2 regions of the Ornithinicoccus hortensis genome follow, and region 1 is predicted to be linked to the other one. Evidence: predicted binding sites of a transcription regulator. Region 1 holds the regulator's gene; the other holds the start of a gene.

Region 1 (9,790 bases):
TCGATCGGGATGCGGCGGACCAGGAGCGCGAACACCGCGGCGGCGGCGATGAGCACGGCACCGGTGAAGAGCTCGCTGGCCGGCCACGAGGCGGCGAAACTGACGTCCCACGGTGACCACTGGGAGTCGTCCACGAGGCCGATCAGCGAGGTCACCGCGATCGGGAGCAGGGTGAGGGGGAGGGTGAGCGTGCCCCACCACCCACCGGCGCGGTAGTAGGCGACGCCGACCAGGAGTCCGCTGAGCATCCCGGAAACGAACAGCAACGTCAGCCCGATCCCGTAGGTGAGCGCGCCGCCGTCGAGTACCTCGACGCCCTTGGCGTTGGTCGACCCGTGGAACCAGCCCAGTCGGTGGTAGATCTCGCGCTCGATGAGCAGGCCGACCATCGTGAACGCCGCGTTGAGGACGCCGATCAGGACGTTGCCCAGGAGCGCGGCCTTGATGAAGGAACTCCGCGTCATGCCGCTGCCCACGTGGAGCGGCAGGTAGGTGACGGTCACCATGATCGCGATGCTGAACGGGAACCAGAGGAGTCCGTGGTGGGAGATGGCGAATCCGGACACCACGACGTGCACCGACTGGCCCACGATCGCCAGGACGGCTACCACGAGCACCGTGATCAGGCCCCAGGCCCAAAGCATCAGGAAGACGCCGGTCTCCAGCTGCCAGCGGGCGACACGTAGCCATTGCGCGGGACGGCGGGTGGTTCTGGTCGACTGGTCGAGAGTGCCGGTCGTCATGTCGACTCCTTCGCGGTGTCGTGGGCATGGTTGCTCAGGTGGATGAAGAGGTCCTGGAGAGGCACGGGACCGACCTGCAGGCCTTCTGCCCGGGCCCGGGTGAGCATGGCCTCGTCGAGGGAGCCGAAGACGGTCGCCTGCCGGGTCGGTCCCAGGTCGCGGGTCCCGATCACCGGCTGGGTGCTGGTGAACCGGTCGACGACCTCGGCAGGCCCAGTGAGGGTCGCCCCCTGAGCATGGAGGTCGTCGGACTCCTCGCTGAGCAGCAGTGCCCCGGCGTGCAGGATGGTCACGGTCTCCACCAGGTGCTCGATCTCGCTGATCAGATGGCTGGACAGCACGATCGTCCGCGGCCGCTCGGCGAACTCTGCGAGCAGCTCGTCGTAGAACATCTGGCGGGCCTGGGCATCCATCCCGAGGTGGACCTCGTCGAACATCGTCACCGGAGCCCGGGCGGCGAGCCCGATGATGGCGCCGAAGGCCGAAGCCTGGCCACGCGAGAGCGCCTGCGGCTTCTTGCGCAGGTCGAGGCCGAACTGCTCGATCAGTCGTTCGGCATACTCGCGGTCGAACCGGGGGCGGGCGAGTTCACACCAGTCCAGGTTCGTGCGCAACTTCTCGTCGGCGAGAACGTCGCCGCTCTCGCGGATAAGACAGACCTGTTCCATCAGCCGTTCGTCCTCGAACGGGTCGGCCCCGTCGATCAAGATCCGGCCGGCCGACGGCGCCCGCAGCGAGGCCAGTGCCGACAGCAGCGTGGTCTTGCCGGCGCCGTTGCGCCCCAGCAGGCCATGGATCCGGTTCGGTTCGAGCTCGAGCGTGATCCCGCTGAGCGCCGGGTCGGCTCCGTAGCTAACGCCGAGGTCCTCGGCGCGGACGGTGAGGCCAGTCATCGGTGGGCTCCCTTCGGAGTGCGCGTGAGGTAGGAGGTGAGTTCCGCAGTGGTGATCCCCAGGACGTCGGCCTCGTGCAGCACCGGATCAAGGCGTTCGGTAAAGAACACCTCGCGACGCCGCGTGCGCAGCATCTCGGGTGCTCCGTCGGAGACGAACATCCCCAGGCCCCGCTGCTTGTGCAGGATCCCCTCGTCGACGAGCTGGGCGAAGGCCTTGGCCGCCGTCGCGGGGTTGATCCGGTAGGTGGTGGCGTACTGGGTGGTCGACATGACCTGGTCCCCCTCGCGGAGCGCGCCGGAGAGGATCTCGCCGCGGATGGCCTCCGCGATCTGCTGGTAGATCGGCTCTCGACCGTCGAACACCCGGCGCCTCCCTTCATTGGTTCATTACTCGACTAATGAACCATAGCACTGAGGGCGGGGTCAACCGGTTTTACACCGGGAGGAGGTGGGGCAGGTCCCTAGTCGCCGGTCGTGTACCGGCCGCGCCGGACCAGATTGGGGTCCGGCGGCAACACGATGGTGGTGTCCTTGTCCGGGTAGTCGAAGCGGCCCAGGAAGTAGCGCATGGCGTTGAGCCGGGCCCGCTTCTTGTCGTTGCTCTTGATCGTGGTCCAGGGCGCCTCGTCGGTGTCGGTGAGGCGGAACATCTCCTCCTTGGCCTCGGTGTAGTCCTCCCACCGGTCCAGCGACTCCAGGTCCATCGGGGACAGCTTCCAGCGGCGCACCGGGTCGAGCTGCCGGATGGCGAACCGGGTCCGCTGCTCGGACCGGGTGACCGAGAACCAGAACTTGGTCAGGTGCACGCCGTCCTCCACGAGCATCCGCTCGAAGGTCGGTGCCTGACGGACGAAGCGGTCGTACTGGTCGTCGGTGCAGAACCCCATCACCCGCTCGACGCCGGCCCGGTTGTACCAGGAGCGGTCGAAGAGCACGATCTCGCCGGCCGTTGGCAGGTGGGTGACATAGCGCTGGAAATACCACTGGCCCTCCTCGACCCGGGACGGCTTGGTCAGGGCCACGACACGCGCACCACGGGGGTTCAGGTGCTCGATGAACCGCTTGATGGCGCCGCCCTTCCCGGCGGCGTCGCGGCCCTCGAAGATGATGACGATCCGCTGACCTGTGTCCTTGGCCCAGTACTGCAGCTTGAGCAGCTCGACCTGCAACAGCCACTTCTCCACGTCGTAGTAGGCGCGGGACAGCCGGTTGTCGTAGGGGTAGTCCTCACGCCAGGTATCCACCGCCCGGCCGTCAGGGGTGATCAGGTCCGGGTCCGAGCCCTGGTCGTCACGGACGGTGTAACCCTCGACCCTGAGCCGGTCGATGTACTCGCGGAGTTCCTGCTGCACGGAGGCAATCTAAGCAGCACGGGTGAACGCCAGGCGACGGGAATGTGGCGCGACAGGGCCGCGGCCACCCTGAGGGTGGGCAGTGGGGGACAATGGGCCGTATGCCGTCCGCGCTTCCCCTGGGTGAACCCGCGCCCGCGGACGGGGCCCTCCCCGGGTGGGCGCTGAGCGGGCTCGGGGAACGGCCGTTCGGGGTCTATCTGCACGTCCCGTTCTGCCGGGTGCGGTGCGGCTACTGCGACTTCAACACCTACACGGTGCCCGAGCTCGGGGGCCACGGGGCGACCCTGGATAGCTATGCCGACGCCGCCCTCGCCGAGATCGAGCTGGCCACCCGGGCCCTCGGCTCAGGTCCGGACCCGGTCCCGGCCGTGCAGACCGTCTTCGTCGGCGGCGGCACGCCGACCATGCTGCCGCCGGGCGACCTGGTCCGGATGCTCCGGGGGATCGACCGGGCCTGGGGGCTGGCCCCGGATGCCGAGATCACCACCGAGGCCAACCCCGACACGATCACGCCGGAGGTGGCGCAGCAGCTCGCCGCCGGGGGCTTCACCCGGGTCAGCCTCGGGATGCAGTCGGCCGTGCCGCACGTGCTCCGCACGCTCGACCGCACCCACGACCCGGCCAACGTGGCGACGGCCGTGGCCGCGGTCCGGGCGGCCGGGATGCAGGTGAGCCTGGACCTCATCTACGGCACGCCCGGGGAGTCCCTGGCGGACTGGGAGGCGAGCCTGCGGGCGGTGACCGACCTCGCGCCGGACCACGTGTCGGCATACGCCCTCGTGGTGGAACAGGGCACCAAGCTGGCCGCGCAGGTGCGCCGGGGTGAGGTCCCGGCCCCGGACGATGACGACGAGGCCGACAAGTACGAGCTGGCCGACGAGGTGCTCTCGGGCGCCGGGTACGGCTGGTACGAGATCAGCAACTGGGCCACCGGGCCGGATGCGCGCTGCCGTCACAACGTCGGCTACTGGGCGGGTGGCAACTGGTGGGGGATCGGCCCGGGCGCGCACAGCCACATCGGCGGCGTGCGCTTCTGGAACGTCAAGCACCCGGCTCCGTATGCGGACCGGCTGGCTTCCGGTGCCTCGCCCGCCGCGGGCCGGGAGCGGCTGAGCCCGGCGCAGCGGCACGACGAGCGCGTGCTGCTCGAGTCGCGCCTGGTCGAGGGCCTGGACCTGGCCGTCCTCCCCGCGCAGGGGCGAGCCGAGGTCGCGGGGCTGATCGCCGGTGGCCTGCTCGACGGCGCCGCTGCCCTGCGTGGTCGTGGCGTCCTGACGCTCCGTGGCCGGTTGCTCGCGGACACCGTCGTCCACCGGCTCCTGGCCGGCTCCTGACCGGCTCCGCCCCCGACCCGCCCCCCGGTCCGCACCGCCCCCGGTCCGCACTGAGCCTCCGCCCGGACGTGAGCGGCATTCGTCCCTGCATGCGGCGAATCTCCCGAGAGGCGGCAAATGCTCCTGCGTGCGGCAAATGTCGCGACTTTTGCCGCTGCTCGTGCAGGAAGGCGCTTGCGGGGACGAAAGGCGCTCGCGTCGGGGGCTGCCAGGACCTCGAGGTGGGGGACGCGGCGCCGACCGACCGCGCGTTCGGTCACAGGTTGGTGCAGACCGACCGCGCGTTCGGTCACACGGTGGCGTCGACCGACCACGCGTTCGGTCGCGCGGAGCGTGCGGGGGCGGGCGCGCGGAGCAACCTCCCCGAAGCAACCTCCCCGAGGTCCGCGGTTTGGGCCGTGCCCGGCGTGGTTCCCACGGATCGGACCCGTGAGCGGTTAGAACGGTGGTGGCCCCCTGCCCGGTATGAGCGGGCAGGGCCCCGCTCTGAGGTCCCGGCGCAGTCCGGGACAGACGAAGGCCCCGCGAAGTATGGGTTCGCGGGGCCTTCTGGGTGATCGCCGGTGATGCCGCGATCGACCGGCGAGTGGTCGGGTGGCTCGCCCTACCGCATCACCGGTAGGTGTCGCCAGGACAGGTCCTGGTTGGCGAATCCGCGACCGAGGCTCGTGGTCGGCGTCCCGTCTCCGGGATGCGTAGCAGCATGTCTAGCCGGTTCCGGTCCGGCGCGCAAGGGGTGGACCGGGCGGCTCGGTCAGTGCAGGACCGGCAGCTGGAACGGGTAGTGGTAGGTCTCGCCGCGGGCCGCCCGGAGCGCGCCCTTGATGTGCACGAAGGCCGCGACCAGGAAGATCACGATCCAGAACGGGATCACCACGATGAAGCCGAGCGTCAGCGTGACGATGCCGACGACCCACCCCAGCAGGTAGAGGATCCAGAACGAGAGGTTGAAGTTGAACGCGCCGGCCGCGGACGCGCGGACGGCCGGGCTCTGGTCCTTCTGGATCAGCCAGATGACGAGGGGTCCGAGGAAGCTCAGGCTGCCCGCACTGATCAGGAACGCGATCGGTGCGGACAGGTGCGCCATGATCATCCAGGTGCGCTCACCCGAGCTGATGCCCTGTCGCTGGTATGCCTGATACGCCTGGTGGGGCGGCTGCGGCGGGTTGTTGGCTGGGTCCTGGGTCATGGGTGTCTCACTCCCTGTGGGACGGTGACGAAGTCGATCAGTTCCTCGACGCTGGCCAGGAGCGTGGGCTCCAGGTCACTGTAGGAACGCACGGAGCCCAGGATCTGTTTCCACCCCCGCGCCACATCGGCCTGGGTGGTGTGCGGCCAGCCGAGCTCGGCGAGGACCCCGTGCTTCCAGGACCTGCCACGGTCGATGACCGGCCAGGCCTCCAGCCCGAGCCGGGCGGGCCGCACCGACTGCCACACGTCGACGTAGGGGTGACCCAGGATCTTCACGTGGCGCGACTGCGGCAGCGCCCGTGCGGCCTGCACGATCCGGTCCTCCTTGGTGCCGGCCACCAGGTGGTCGACCAGGACGCCCATCCGCCGGTCCGCGCTGGGGGCGAAGTCGCGGATCACCGCGGTCAGGTCGTCGACTCCCTCGAGTAGTTCGACCACGACCCCCTCGACCCGCAGGTCGTCGCCCCAGATCTTCTCGACCAGCTCGGCGTCGTGCCGGCCCTCGACGAAGATGCGGGAGCCGCTCGCGACGCGGGCCGGGGCGTGCTCCACCGCGCGGGAGCCGCTGGCGGTGCGTGAGGCCTCCTTGCGGGCGGCGGCCAACGCAGCCCGTTCGGCCTGCTTCGGCGGGGTCAGCACCACCGGCCGGCCCTCGAGGAGGAAGCCCGGCCCGAGCGGGAAGCCCTTGCGGCGACCCCGGCGGTCCTCCAGGTGCACGACGTGCATCCCGCCGGCCTTCTCGACCCGGCAGATCGCGCCGCACCAGCCGGTCTCGACGTCCTCGACGACCATGCCGAGCTCGGCCTCGACGGACTGGGCCCGACCACGGGCGGGGGCCCGCCAGTCGCCGGAGAGGACATCGGTGCCGTATCGGTCGTTCACCCCGTCAGGCTACGTGCGGGGCCGCCCGCGCCCGGCCAGCGAAACGCGGCGAGCGACGGAGTGAGGTCCCGGTCGGCGTAGACTGGCACTCGCGATTCACGAGTGCCAGGATGCGGTGGAGGTGACCGAGGGATGAACGACGACCGGCGGCTGGCCGTCCTCCGCGCGATCGTCCAGGACTATGTGCGCACCTCCGAGCCGGTGGGGTCCAAGAGCCTGCTCGACCGGCACCAGCTGGGGGTGTCCGCCGCGACGGTGCGCAACGACATGGCCGTCCTGGAGGAGGAGGGCCTGATCACGGCCCCCCACACCAGCGCCGGGCGGATCCCGACCGACGCCGGCTACCGGATGTTCGTGGACCGGCTGCACTCCATCAAGCCGTTGAGCCGTGCCGAGAAGACCGCCATCCACCGCTTCCTGGAGGGCGCGGTCGACCTGGACGACATCGTCGGGCGCACCGTCCGCCTGCTCTCCGGGCTGACCCGGCAGGCCGCGGTGATGCAGTACCCCTCGCTGACCCGCTCGACGGTCCGGCACGTGGAGCTCGTCCTCGTGGGGACCAACCGGCTGATGGTGGTGCTGATCGTGAACACCGGCCGGGTCGAGCAGCGCATTGTCGAACTGGACCGGGAACTCGTCGGCGCCGAGGGCGAGCAGCTCGTCCACGACCTGCGCAACCTGATCAACCGGCACGCGTGCGGGCACGCCCTGGCCGAGGCCACCCCGCTGCTCGAGGAGGCCTTCGAGGGCGTCGACCTGCCGGACCGCCCGGTGGGCCGGGCCGTGGTCGAGGCGCTCGCCGACGTCCTCATGGAGCGCAACGAGGAGCGGGTGGTGCTGGCTGGCACGGCCAACCTGGCCCGGGTCGGCACCGATTTCCCGCTGTCCATCGGCCCCGTCCTGGAAGCCTTGGAAGAACATGTGGTGCTCCTGAAGTTGATGGGGAGTATGGCGACCCTCGACGCGGAGGACGCCGTGACCGTGAGCATCGGTGCCGAGAACCCCTACGAGGGGTTGCAGAGCACCTCGGTGGTCACCACGACCTACGGGCCCGCCGGCGGGCTGGGCGTCGTGGGGCCGACCCGCATGGACTACCCGTCCGCGATGGCGTCGGTGCGTGCGGTCGCGCACTACGTGTCGCAGATCCTGGACACCTGACCAGCTACGAGTAAGGACTTTGGTGAACGACTACTACGCCGACCTCGGCGTGTCCCGTGAGGCCACGGCGGCCGAGATCAAGACCGCCTACCGCCGCAAGGCCCGTCAACTGCACCCCGACGTGAACCCCGGCCCCGAGGCCGAGGAGCAGTTCAAGAAGGTCAGCCAGGCCTTCGACGTGCTCGGGGACGACGCCAAACGCGCCGCGTACGACCGGGGCCAGGACCCCTACGGCGGGCAGGGTGGCGGCTTCGGCCAGGGGTTCAGCTTCAGCGACATCATGGACGCCTTCTTCGGCGGTGCCGCCGCGGGCTCCCGGGCCCCGCGCTCCCGCACGCAGCGTGGCCAGGACGCCCTGGTGCGGCTGGACATCGACCTGCGCACGGCGGTCTTCGGCGGGGAGGAGACCCTGACCGTGGACACGGCCGTGCGGTGCGAGACCTGTTCCGGCGCCGGTGCCCAGCCCGGCACCGGCACCCGCACCTGTGGCGTCTGCGCCGGGCGCGGGGAGGTCCAGCAGGTCCAGCGCTCCTTCCTCGGCCAGGTCATGACGTCCCGGCCGTGCACCTCCTGCCAGGGCTTCGGCGAGATCATCGAGCACCCGTGCTCCAACTGCTCCGGCGAGGGCCGGGTGCGCACCCGTCGGGACCTGTCGCTGCGGGTGCCGGCCGGGGTCGATTCCGGCACCCGGATCCACCTCTCGGGCGAGGGCGAGGCGGGTCGCTCCGGCGGACCCTCCGGCGACCTGTATGTCGAGGTGGCGGTCGCCCCGCACGAGACCTTCCGGCGTCGCGGGGACGACCTGCACTGCTCGGTGCAGGTCCCGATGACCGCGGCCGCGCTGGGTGCGACGCTCACGGTCGACACCTTCGACGGTCCGACCGAGGTGGACCTCAAGGCCGGCACCCAGCCGCGGGACACCGTGACCCTGTCCCAGCAGGGGGTCACCCACCTGCGGGGCACCGGCCGGGGCGACCTCATCGTGCACCTGGACGTGCGGGTGCCCACCAAGCTCGACGGGACCCAGCGCGACCTGTTGGCCCAGCTGGCCGAGGCGCGGGGGGAGACCCGGCCGGACGGCCGGCTGTCCCCGGCGCAGTCCGGCTTCCTCGGCAAGCTCAAGGAAGCGTTCAACGGTCGGTGAGCGCGCCGCTGTTCTTCACCGGGCAGGGGCGGTTGTCCACGGTCGCCGTGGATGACCGGTTCGTGCTGGACGGCCCGGAGGGGCGGCACGCCGCCGACGTGAGCCGGCTCGGCCCCGGCGAGACCGTGCTGCTGGCCGACGGGAGCGGCCTGCTGGCACGCAGCGAGGTGGTGGAGCGCCGCAAGGGAGAGCTGGAGCTGCGGGTCCAGGAGGTGGTCTCCGTCGCGGAGCCGGACCCCCGGTTCACCCTCGTGCAGGCGTTGGCCAAGGGGGACCGGGACCTGTTGGCGATCGAGGTGGGCACCGAACTCGGGGTCGACGACGTCGTCCCGTGGCAGGCCGACCGCAGCATCGTGCGGTGGCGGGGCGAGCGGGCCGCCAAGGCGCACCGCAAGTGGGAACAGACCGTGCTCGCCGCGACCAAGCAGGCACGGCGGGCGCGGGTGCCCGGCGTCGCGCCCCTGGCCGACCGGCAGGCGGTCATCCAGCGGATCGCGGCGGCCGACCTGGCCCTGGTGCTCCACGAGGAGGCCACCGAGCCGCTGGCCGGGGTCGACCTGCCCGGCGCGGGTGAGGTGCTGCTCGTGGTCGGCCCCGAGGGCGGGATCAGCCCCGAGGAGACGCAGGCCTTCGTGGACGCCGGGGCGCGCACCGTGCGGCTCGGGTCCACCGTGCTGCGCACCTCCACGGCCGGGTCGGCCGCGATCGCCCTGCTCAGCGCCCGGGCCCGCTGGCGGTGACCGCGGAGTCGCAGGCGACCGTGGGGCCGGGGACCGGCTCCGGGCTGTGGGACCCGGAGATCCGGAGCGTCAGCGGGGGCGCCACCGCGCTCATCGCACTCTTCGCCACCGAGTACATCGCCGTGGGCACGGCCATGCCCACCGTGGCACGGGCGCTCGACGGTCTCGGGCTGTATGCCCTGGCCTTCGGGGCGACCATCGCCACCGGGGTGATCGGGATGATCCTCGGGGGCTGGTGGTCCGACCGCGCCGGTCCGGGGCAGGTGGTCGCGGCCGGCTGCGCCGTCTTCGCCGGGGGACTGCTGGTCGCCGGCCTCGCCCCGACGATGGAGGTCTTCGTCGCCGGGC
Region 2 (9,790 bases), 1.1 Mb from region 1:
CCTCCCCCGGCTCCGGCCCGGGCATGACAACGGGGCGGCCTCCCCGAAGGGAGACCGCCCCGCCGTGCTTTCCGCGAGAAACGCGGTGGATCAGGTGCGGTGGATCAGAAGTCCATGCCGCCCATGCCGCCCATGCCACCATCGCCGGCCGGCATGGCCGGAGCCTTCTCCGGCTTGTCGGCGATGACCGCCTCGGTGGTCAGGAACAGCGCCGCGATGGAGGCGGCGTTCTGCAGCGCAGAACGGGTCACCTTCACCGGGTCGGCCACACCGAAGGCCAGCATGTCGCCGTACTCGCCGGTCGCGGCGTTGAGGCCGTGGCCGGGGGTCAGGTTCTTGACCTTCTCCGCGACGACGCCGCCCTCCAGGCCGCCGTTGATGGCGATCTGCTTCAGCGGGGCCTCGATGGCGATGCGCACCAGGTTGGCACCGGTGGCCTCGTCACCCTGCAGGGACAGCGCGTCCAGCGCCTTGACGGCCTGGATGAGGGCGACGCCACCACCGGCGACGATGCCCTCCTCGACGGCCGCCTTGGCGTTGCGGACGGCGTCCTCGATGCGGTGCTTGCGCTCCTTGAGCTCGACCTCGGTCGCGGCGCCGGCCTTGATGACGGCGACACCGCCGGCCAGCTTGGCCAGGCGCTCCTGGAGCTTCTCCCGGTCGTAGTCGGAGTCGCTGTTCTCGATCTCGGCGCGGATCTGGCTGACCCGACCGGCGATCTGGTCGGCGTCCCCGGCACCCTCGACGATGGTGGTCTCGTCCTTGGTGACGACGACCTTGCGGGCCTGGCCGAGCATGTCGAGCTCGGTCGTCTCCAGCTTGAGGCCGACCTCCTCGGACACGACCTGGCCACCGGTGAGGATGGCGATGTCGGCCAGCATGGCCTTGCGGCGGTCACCGAAGCCGGGGGCCTTGACGGCCACCGACTTGAAGTTGCCGCGGATCTTGTTGACGACCAGGGTGGACAGCGCCTCGCCCTCGACGTCCTCGGCGATGATCACCAGCGGCTTGCCGGACTGCATGACCTTCTCCAGCACCGGCAGCAGGTCCTTGATCTGGCCGATCTTGGAGTTGACCACGAGGATGTAGGGGTCCTCCAGGACCGTCTCCATCCGCTCGGTGTCGGTCACGAAGTACATCGAGATGTAGCCCTTGTCGAAGCGCATACCCTCGGTGAGCTCCAGCTCCAGACCGAAGGTGTTGGACTCCTCGACGGTGATGACACCCTCGTTGCCGACCTTGTCCATCGCCTCGGCGATCATCTCGCCGATCTCGTTGTCGGCGGCGGAGATGGAGGCGGACTGGGCGATCTGCTCCTTGGTCTCGACCTCCTTCGCCTGCGACAGCAGCTCCTCGCTGACCGCGGCGACGGCGGTCTCGATGCCCCGCTTGAGGGCCATCGGGTTGGCGCCGGCCGCGACGTTGCGCAGGCCCTCGCGGACCATGGCCTGGGCCAGGACGGTCGCGGTGGTCGTGCCGTCACCCGCGACGTCGTCGGTCTTCTTGGCGACCTCCTTGACCAGCTCGGCGCCGATCTTCTCGTAGGGGTCCTCGAGCTCGATCTCCTTGGCGATGCTCACACCATCGTTGGTGATGGTGGGGGCGCCCCACTTCTTCTCGAGCACGACATTGCGGCCCTTCGGGCCCAGCGTCACCTTCACGGCGTCGGCAAGGGTGTTCATACCCTTCTCGAGCCCGCGGCGAGCCTCCTCGTCGAAAGCAATGGTCTTGGCCATTCGGGTGGTTCCTCCCACACATGAACGGGTTGGGGACCGGCCGGTCGCCCGCGACGGACGGCCGTGGCGGGACGGGCTCACGTCGCCCGACCGCACACGCCCTCGACAGGACGGTCACTGTTATCACTCGGATGGTCCGAGTGCTAGGTCCATGATTAGCACTCGGACCCCCTGAGTGCAAATGCGTCAGCGCTCCGAGCGCCCCGTCTCGAGGGCTCGCACGGCCGCGTCGCGCAGCGTGGCGTCCTGCAGCCCGAGGCCCCTGGTCTTGGCCACCAGCGCGTCCACGTCCCGCACCCCGGCCAGCAGCCCCTCGGCCAGCGCCGCGGCGAGCGCTCCCAGGGTGGCCTGCTGGCGCTCCACGAACGCGGTGTCGACCACGGCCCCGTGCCCGGGCACGTGGATGTCCGCCCCGGCGATCTCGGGCCGCTCCAGGAGCACCCGGAGCGTGTCCGCCCAGACCAGCGGATAGCTGTCCTCCATCGCCGGGTCAGCGCCCTGCTCGATGAGGTCCGCCCAGAAGACCACACCCGCGTCGGGCACCGACACAACGAGGTCGTGGTTGGTGTGCCCGGGGCCGGCGTGGTGCAGGTGCGCCGTGCGGTCCCCGAGGTCGATCTCGGTGTCCTCCTCGATCAGGTAGAAGGGCAGTACGACCTCGGTGTCCAGGTAGGTCTGGGCGAGTTCCTCGCGGTCCGTGCGGCGCAGGTGCGCCACGACCTGCTCCCGCTGGTACTCCGCGGTGCTGCGCAGGTCCTCGACGGCGTCGGCGTGCGCGTAGATCTGGGACTCCCGGAAGGCGACGTTGCCGAAGCAGTGGTCGTAGTGCGCGTGGGTGTTGACGACCACCTGCTCTAGGTCGGTGACCTCACGGACCGCGACGGCTAGTTCCCGCCCCCTGGCGGCCGTGCTCCGGGTGTCGATGACCAGGGCGCGCTCCCGCCCGACGACCAGGCCGCAGTTGAGCTCCAGCTCCTCGTGGTGACGCACGTAGACCCCTGGGGCGAGCTCGCGCCAGGTGCTCTCCTGCATGCCTCCAGGGTAGGCGGTCCACTCCTCCCGGGCCGGGGCGGACCCCACCCAGACGCAGTCGACACCACGTTGACGTTGACATGACGTCATAGTGGTGTCATAGTTGCGTCATGGAACTCAGCACATACATCGCCCGGCTTCGCCAGGAGGTCGCCGCCGCCACCGAGCTCGGTGGTCCCGAGGTCGTCGCCGGTGCCGACCGCCTGCTGCTGGCCCTCGAGCCAGCCGTCCGCCTCACCCTGATGGAGGCGATCACCGACGCGGCCGCGGAGATCAGCGCCGAGCTCCCCGCCGGCAACGTGGACACCCGGCTGCGCGGCCGTGGCGTCGAGTTCGTCGTCGAGTCGATCGCCCCGGCCGAGGACGAGCCAGAGAGCCGGGGCCCGGCGGACACCGAGGTCGAGGACTCGGGAGCACAGGTCCGGATCACGCTGCGGCTGCCGGAGAACCTGAAGGTCCGGGCCGAGGAACTGGCCACCGAGACCGGGACCTCGCTGAACAGCTGGCTGGTCGAGGCCGTCCGCACCGCCACGCGCGGCAGCGGGATCCACCTGGGTGGCACCGGGTGGAGCGTCGACCTGCCCAACATCCCCGGATTCACCCCACCGGCACCACCCACCCCGCCGGGTCGACCCGGCCAGCCCCGCGGCCGGAGCCGCCGAGTGACCGGTTGGGCCTGACCCGCCGCCGCCACCCTGACACCACGCTGACATCACACAGACGAGGACAGCCATCATGAACCGCACCTTCAGCACCCCCGAGCCCATCGTGTTGCACACCGAGCTCGGCGCCGGCCAGGTCACCGTGCACGCGACCGACACCACCGAGACCACCATCGAGGTGACCGGCAAGCTCGCCGAGGAGACCCGGGTCGAGCAGGACGGACGGACCATCTCGGTCATCGCCCCCAAGCAGCGCGGCACCTCGATCTTCGGCAGCAACGGGCTGCGGGTCACGGCGACCGTCCCGACGGGCAGCGACCTGAGCACCGTGCTCGGCTCCGCCGACCTGGCGGTCACCGGCCGGGTGGGCGACTGCTCGTTGCGGAGCGGATCCGGCGACGTCACCCTCGAGCGGGCCCAGCTGGTCGAGGTCACGGCCGGGTCCGGGGACGTGCGGATCGAGCACATCGAGCACGACCTGTCCAGCAAGTCGGGGTCCGGGGACCTGGTCGTCGGCGTGCTGGGCGGGGACTCCCAGGTCGTCAGCGGCAGCGGCGACCTCACCGTCAGCCGCTCCGTCGGCCGGCTCAGCGCCAAGACCGGGTCCGGCACCATCCGGATCGAGGAGTCCGGCGAGGAGGTCTCGGCCACCGGCGCCAGCGGCGACCTGCACATCCGGCTGGCCCGCCGGGGCGCCATCCAGGCCCGCACCGCGTCCGGGGACGTCACCGTCGGGGTGCTGGCCGGCGTGCCGGTCTGGACCGACCTGAACACCGTCTCCGGCACCGTCCGCTCCGAGCTGGAATCACTCGGCGAGCCGGCCGAGGACCAGGACTACGTCGAGCTGCGGACCAGGACGGTCAGCGGCGACGTGCACGTCCGGCACGTGCCGGCCCCGCAGGACCGCCAGGCAGCCCACCAGCCCGGCTGACCCGGCACCCCGGACCCATCCCAGACAGCGACACCCGTACGCACCACACCAGAGATTGAAGGAGAACCCCATGTTCCACATGATGAACGCCGACCTCGCCCGTGACCGGGCCCGGGAGCGCAGCCACGAGCTCGAACTCGACAACGCCCGCGCCCTCAGCCGCGACCCGCTGGCGCTCAGCGGGACGGCCGCCCGCCGGAGCCGGGCCGGTCGCCGCTGACCGCCAGACCTCCGCGAGGACCGCGGGGTATGCAGAGGCGGGGCCACCCATCAGGGTGGCCCCGCCTCCTCGTGTCCGGGGGGGCGGCCGCCGTCGTGCCGGCGGCCGGTGTCTCAGAGCTCGAAGCCCAACCGGCGCGCCGACCGGCTCTTCTGCCGCTGGGCGCGCATCCGGCGCAGCCGCTTGATCAGCATCGGGTCGTGCGCCAGGGCGGCCGGGGAGTCCACGAGCTGGTTGAGCACCTGGTAGTAGCGGGTGGCACTCATGTCGAACAGGTCCTTGATGGCCTGCTCCTTGGCCCCGGCATACTTCCACCACTGGCGTTCGAAGTCGATGATCCGGCGGTCACGGTCGCTGAGTTCGGCGACCGACTGGGCGGTGTCGACCTCGGGCGCTGCTCCCATGTGCTGGTCCTCCTCGATGGCGGTGCTGCTCGGGCCACTCTAGCGCACCGAATGACAGGACTGTGATTACCGGAGCCGGGCCCCTCGTCATACAGTGCCGGGGTGACTCCGGAGGCCGCACCGCTGACCGACCTGGTCCACCCGACGTGGGCGTCCGTGCTCGCACCTGCCGCGCAGACCGTGGGCGAGCTGGGCCGGTTCCTCCGGGCGGAGCTGGCGGCCGGCCGCGGCTACCTCCCGGCGGGCGGACACGTCCTGCGGGCCTTCGAGCAACCACTCGACGCGGTCCGGGTGCTGATCGTCGGGCAGGACCCCTACCCCACCGTGGGGCACGCGGTCGGGCTCTCCTTCTCGGTCGCCCCCGACGTGCGGCCGATCCCGCGCAGCCTGCAGAACATCTACGCCGAGCTGGTGGACGACCTCGGGGTGCCGGCGCCGACCACGGGCGACCTGTCCCCGTGGGCCGAGCGCGGCGTGCTGTTGCTCAACCGGGTCCTCACGGTGCGTCCGGGCGCCCCGGCGAGCCACCGCGGCAAGGGGTGGGAGCAGGTGACCGACCTGGCGATCGGGGCACTCGCCCGGCGTGGCGGGCCGCTGGTGGCGATCCTGTGGGGCCGGGACGCCAGGTCGCTGGCCCCCGCGCTGGGGGACGTCCCCACGATCCAGAGCGCGCACCCCTCCCCGCTGTCCGCGCGGGGCGGGTTCTTCGGCTCCCGGCCGTTCAGCCGCGCCGACACGCTGCTCACCGACCAGGGCGGGCAGCCGCTGGACTGGTCCCTGCCCTGACCACCGCCCGCCCTGCATACGCCCGCACCCTGCATACGCCCCACAGAGATCCCGGAGGAGAGATGACCCCAGAGGCCCCGGCCCACCAGCAACGCACCGGCCAGGAGGAGCCCGACGCACGCCAGGGCGCCGGCTCGGTCCGCCCCGCCCCCCGGGCCTGGTCCCGCTACGTGGCGATCGGCGACTCCTTCACCGAGGGGATGAGCGACGCCGACCCCGACACCGAGGACAGCTTCATCGGCTGGGCGGACCGCCTCTCCGCCCTGCTGTCGGTGCACGCCGAGGGCTTCAGCTACGCCAACCTCGCGATCCGGGGACGCAAGATCGGGGACATCACCACCCGCCAGGTCGAGGCGGCGCTGGCACTCGAACCCGACCTGGTCAGCATGGTCGGCGGCGGCAACGACATCCTGCGCCCCAAGGCCGACGTCGACGCCATCGCCGACCAGCTCGAGGCCGCGGTCACCCGCATCCGGTCCACGGGTGCCGACGTCCTGCTGGCCACCCCCACCGACCCCGTCGGGGCCCCGGTCATCGAACGCACCCGGCCCCGGGTGGGCGTCTACGTCGCGCACATCTGGACCATCGCCGAGCGGCACGGCTGCTACGTGATGAACCAGTGGTCCTTCGACTTCCTCCGGGACTGGCGGATGTGGGCGCCGGACCGGATCCACATGACCGAGGAGGGGCACCGTCGGGTGGCGCTCGCGGCATACGAGACGCTCGGCCACGCGCCCGAGACGGCCGACTGGCGGGTGCCGCTGCCCCCGCAGCCGAAACCGGGCCGGATCGACGCCCTCCGGGACAACGCGGCCTGGGCCCGCGAGTATGCCGCGCCCTGGGTGCACCGGCGGCTCACCGGCCGTTCCTCCGGCGACCACGTCGAGCCCAAGCGTCCCTCGCTCAGCCCCCCGCCGGAGCTGGAGCGGTAGGGGCTGCCGACCAGGCTGCCCGGTCAGGCCGGGTAGACGTGCGTCTCGGCGGCCTTGAACGACACCCACACCGGTGCGCCGACCGCCAGGTCCAGCTCGGCCACGGCCAGCGCCGTGACGTCGGAGAGCACGGTGGGGTGCCCCTCACCGTCCACCTGCACGCGCACGGTGTGGGCCTGCTGCTCCAGGCTGACGATCCGTCCCGGCCAGACGTTGCGCGCCGACCCCTCCGGTCGGTGGACGTGCAGGGTCACCGCCGACGGGGGGAAGCTCACCAGGACGGGCCCGGTGGTGGGTTCGGCCACGTGCAGCTCTCCCCCGCCGTCCACCTGCACGACGGTGTCCGTGGCCCGACCGCGGTGCAGGTTCAGACCGACCAGGGTGGCGACATACTCCGTGCGCGGGGCGCGGGCCACCTCGACCGGGGGACCGTCCTGCACGACCCGTCCGCCCTCGAGCACCACGATCCGGCTCGCCATCGCCATCGCGTCCAGCGGGTCGTGCGTCACCAGGAGGGTCGCGCCGTCGTAGTCGCGCAGGTGGCGGGTGAGCTCGGAGCGGACCTCCATCCGGGTCCCCGCGTCCAGCGCGGCGAGTGGCTCGTCGAGCAGCAGGAGGCGGGGGTGGGTGACCAGCGCCCGGGCCAGCGCCACCCGCTGCGCCTGGCCGCCGGAGAGCTCGGCGGGCCGGGAGTGGGCGTGGCGGGCGACGCCGACCCGCTCCAGCCAGGTCCGGGCCGCCTCGCGCGACTCGGCCCTGGAGCGGCCCTGGGTGCGCAGCCCGAAGGCGACGTTGTCCAGCGCGGTGAGGTGCGGGAAGAGCAGGTAGTCCTGGAAGACCACGCCCACCCGACGGCGCTCGGTCGGCACGAAGATCCCGGCCCCGGGGTCGTCCACGGCGCGGTCGCCGATCCGGATCCAGCCGGTCGACAGCCGGAGCAGGCCGGCCAGGGCGTGCAGCGCGGTCGTCTTGCCCGCCCCGTTGGGTCCGATGAGGGCCACGATCTCGCCCGGGGCGACGGTCAGGTCCAGCGCGAGGTCGAAGGAGCCCCGCCTGATCGTGAGCGCCGCCTGCACCCCGCTCACGAGGACGTCCCCGTGATCCAGCGACCCCGCAGGCTGACCAGGACCGCCACCGACACCAGGAGCAGGACGAGGGCGAGCACGATCGCCGCCTCCGGGTCGGTCTCCAGCGCGAGGTAGACGGCCAACGGCATGGTCCGGGTCACCCCCGGGAAGTTGCCGGCGAAGGTGATCGTGGCCCCGAACTCGCCCAGCGCCCGGGCGAAGCACAGGACCGCCCCGGCCGAGATCCCCGGGGCGACCAGGGGCAGGGTGACCCGGCGGAAGGTGAGCCACCGGCCGGCCCCCAGCGTGGCGGCCGCGTCCTCGTAGCGCCGGTCGGCACCGCGCAACGCGCCCTCGACCGCGATCACCAGGAACGGCATCGCCACGAACGCCTCGGCGATCACGACCGCCGGGGTGGTGAACGGCAGGCTGAGCCCGAACCATTCGTACAGGTGCTGCCCGATCAGGCCGCGCCGGCCCAGCAGCAGGAGCAGCGCCACGCCGCCGACGACCGGTGGGAGCACCAGCGGCAGGGTGAGCAGCGCCCGGACCAGCCGGATCCCCGGGATGGTGGCCCGGGCCAGCACCCAGGCCAACGGCACCCCCAGGACCAGGCAGATCCCGGTCGCCAGCACCGCCGAGACCAGGGAGAGGCGCAGCGCCTCCAGGACCGCCGGGCGGCCCAGGTGCTCCCCCAGGTCGGCCCAGGGGGTGCGGAGCAGCAGCCCCACCAGGGGCAGGATCAGGAAGAGCAGCCCGAGCGCGGCGGGGACCAGGAGGACCGGCGGGATGCCGGTCCCCCGGCCCCGGGGCTCAGGGGAGGTCAAAACCAGCGTCGCCCAGCACCGTTTGCCCGGCCTCGGACAGGACGAAGTCGATGAACGCCTGCCCCGCCTCGCTGTTCGGGGCCTCGGAGAGCAACGCGATCGGGTAGTCGTTGACCGCCTCTCCCGACTCCGGGAAGTCGATGCCCTCGACGGAGTCCCCGGCGACGATCACGTCCGTCCGGTAGACCAGCGCCGCGTCCACCTCGTCCAGCTCGACCTTGGTCAGGGTCGCGCGCACGTCCTCCTCGTAGGTGTCCGGCGCGGGCGTCAGCCCGGCCGCCTCGAACACCTTCACCGAGGCGGCGCCGCACGGCACCTCCTCGGCGCACAGGGCGATGGTCAGGTCCTCGTTGGTGAAGTCCTCCAGCCCGGTGATACCCGCGGGGTTCCCGGCGGGGACCACGATCTCCAGGCGGTTGCTGACGAAGACCACGGGCTCCCCGGCCGCCAGGTCCTCGTCGGTGACCTGCTGCATCGTGGCCGGCGAGGCGGAGGCGAAGACGTCCGCCGGCGCCCCGGAGATGATCTGCTGGGCGAGTGCCGAGCTCGCCCCGAAGTTGAAGGTCACCGTGGCGTCCGGGTTCTCCGCCTCGAACTGCTCGCCCAGCTCGGTGAAGGTGTCGGTCAGCGAGGCCGCGCCGAACACCACGATGTCGCCGGAGACCCCGCCGGCCGCCTCGTCGGCGTCCTCAGAGCTCTCCGCCTCGTCATCGGTATCCGTGTCGGCGCCGTCGTCGGCGTCGCTGTCCGCGCCCGCGTCGGCGTCCTCGGCGTTCTCGCTCGAGTCGTCCCCGGACCCGGCGTCGTCGCCATCGTCACCGCCGCAGGCGGCGAGGGTGAGGGCCAGGAGCGGGACGGAGGCCAGGACGGTCAGCCGGCGCAGGGTACGGGTCGATGTCATGGTGGACCTCAGCTTTCAGGGGGTAGTGCGACGACGACGTGCGTGGCCTTGATCGAGGCGACCGTGACGACCCCGGGCTCCAGGCCCAGCTCCGTCACCGCCTCGCTGCTCATCAAGGACACGACCCGGTAGGGGCCGCACTGCATCTCGACCTGGGCCATCACCGTGTCGGTGGTCACCTTGGTCACGATGCCGGTCAGTTGGTTGCGGGCCGAAGCCCGCAAGCCGGAGGGGTGGTCCACGGCGATCTCCTGGGCGAGGACCGCCAGATCGCTGCCCTCCACCTGGAGTC

What was found. The regulator HrcA, encoded in region 1, represses chaperone genes, less so after heat shock. The targets are predictions, from matches to a motif close to TTNGCACTCGNNNNNNNCGAGTGCNAA.
Region 2: groL (chaperonin GroEL) is a predicted target of HrcA. The motif match lies at 1,857-1,883, and genes of this name have one in related genera.

The regions. Positions count from the first base shown of each region.
Region 1 is NZ_VFOP01000001.1:2,113,456-2,123,245, forward strand. It holds gene FB467_RS09830 (hypothetical protein) at 1-743, opposite strand, end outside; gene FB467_RS09835 (ATP-binding cassette domain-containing protein) at 740-1,636, opposite strand; gene FB467_RS09840 (GntR family transcriptional regulator) at 1,633-2,001, opposite strand; gene ppk2 (polyphosphate kinase 2) at 2,100-2,990, opposite strand; gene hemW (radical SAM family heme chaperone HemW) at 3,092-4,327, shown strand; gene FB467_RS09855 (DUF4870 domain-containing protein) at 5,082-5,516, opposite strand; gene FB467_RS09860 (DUF3097 domain-containing protein) at 5,513-6,400, opposite strand; gene hrcA (heat-inducible transcriptional repressor HrcA) at 6,533-7,558, shown strand; gene dnaJ (molecular chaperone DnaJ) at 7,581-8,702, shown strand; gene FB467_RS09875 (16S rRNA (uracil(1498)-N(3))-methyltransferase) at 8,699-9,442, shown strand; gene FB467_RS09880 (MFS transporter) at 9,439-9,790, shown strand, end outside.
Region 2 is NZ_VFOP01000001.1:1,038,686-1,048,475, reverse strand. It holds gene groL (chaperonin GroEL) at 105-1,736, opposite strand; gene FB467_RS04805 (MBL fold metallo-hydrolase) at 1,923-2,768, opposite strand; gene FB467_RS04800 (pilus assembly protein HicB) at 2,879-3,448, shown strand; gene FB467_RS04795 (DUF4097 family beta strand repeat-containing protein) at 3,504-4,361, shown strand; gene FB467_RS18430 (hypothetical protein) at 4,432-4,581, shown strand; gene FB467_RS04790 (DUF3263 domain-containing protein) at 4,695-4,985, opposite strand; gene FB467_RS04785 (uracil-DNA glycosylase) at 5,088-5,771, shown strand; gene FB467_RS04780 (SGNH/GDSL hydrolase family protein) at 5,834-6,703, shown strand; gene FB467_RS04775 (ABC transporter ATP-binding protein) at 6,727-7,788, opposite strand; gene FB467_RS04770 (ABC transporter permease) at 7,785-8,597, opposite strand; gene modA (molybdate ABC transporter substrate-binding protein) at 8,584-9,498, opposite strand; gene FB467_RS04760 (TOBE domain-containing protein) at 9,507-9,790, opposite strand, start outside.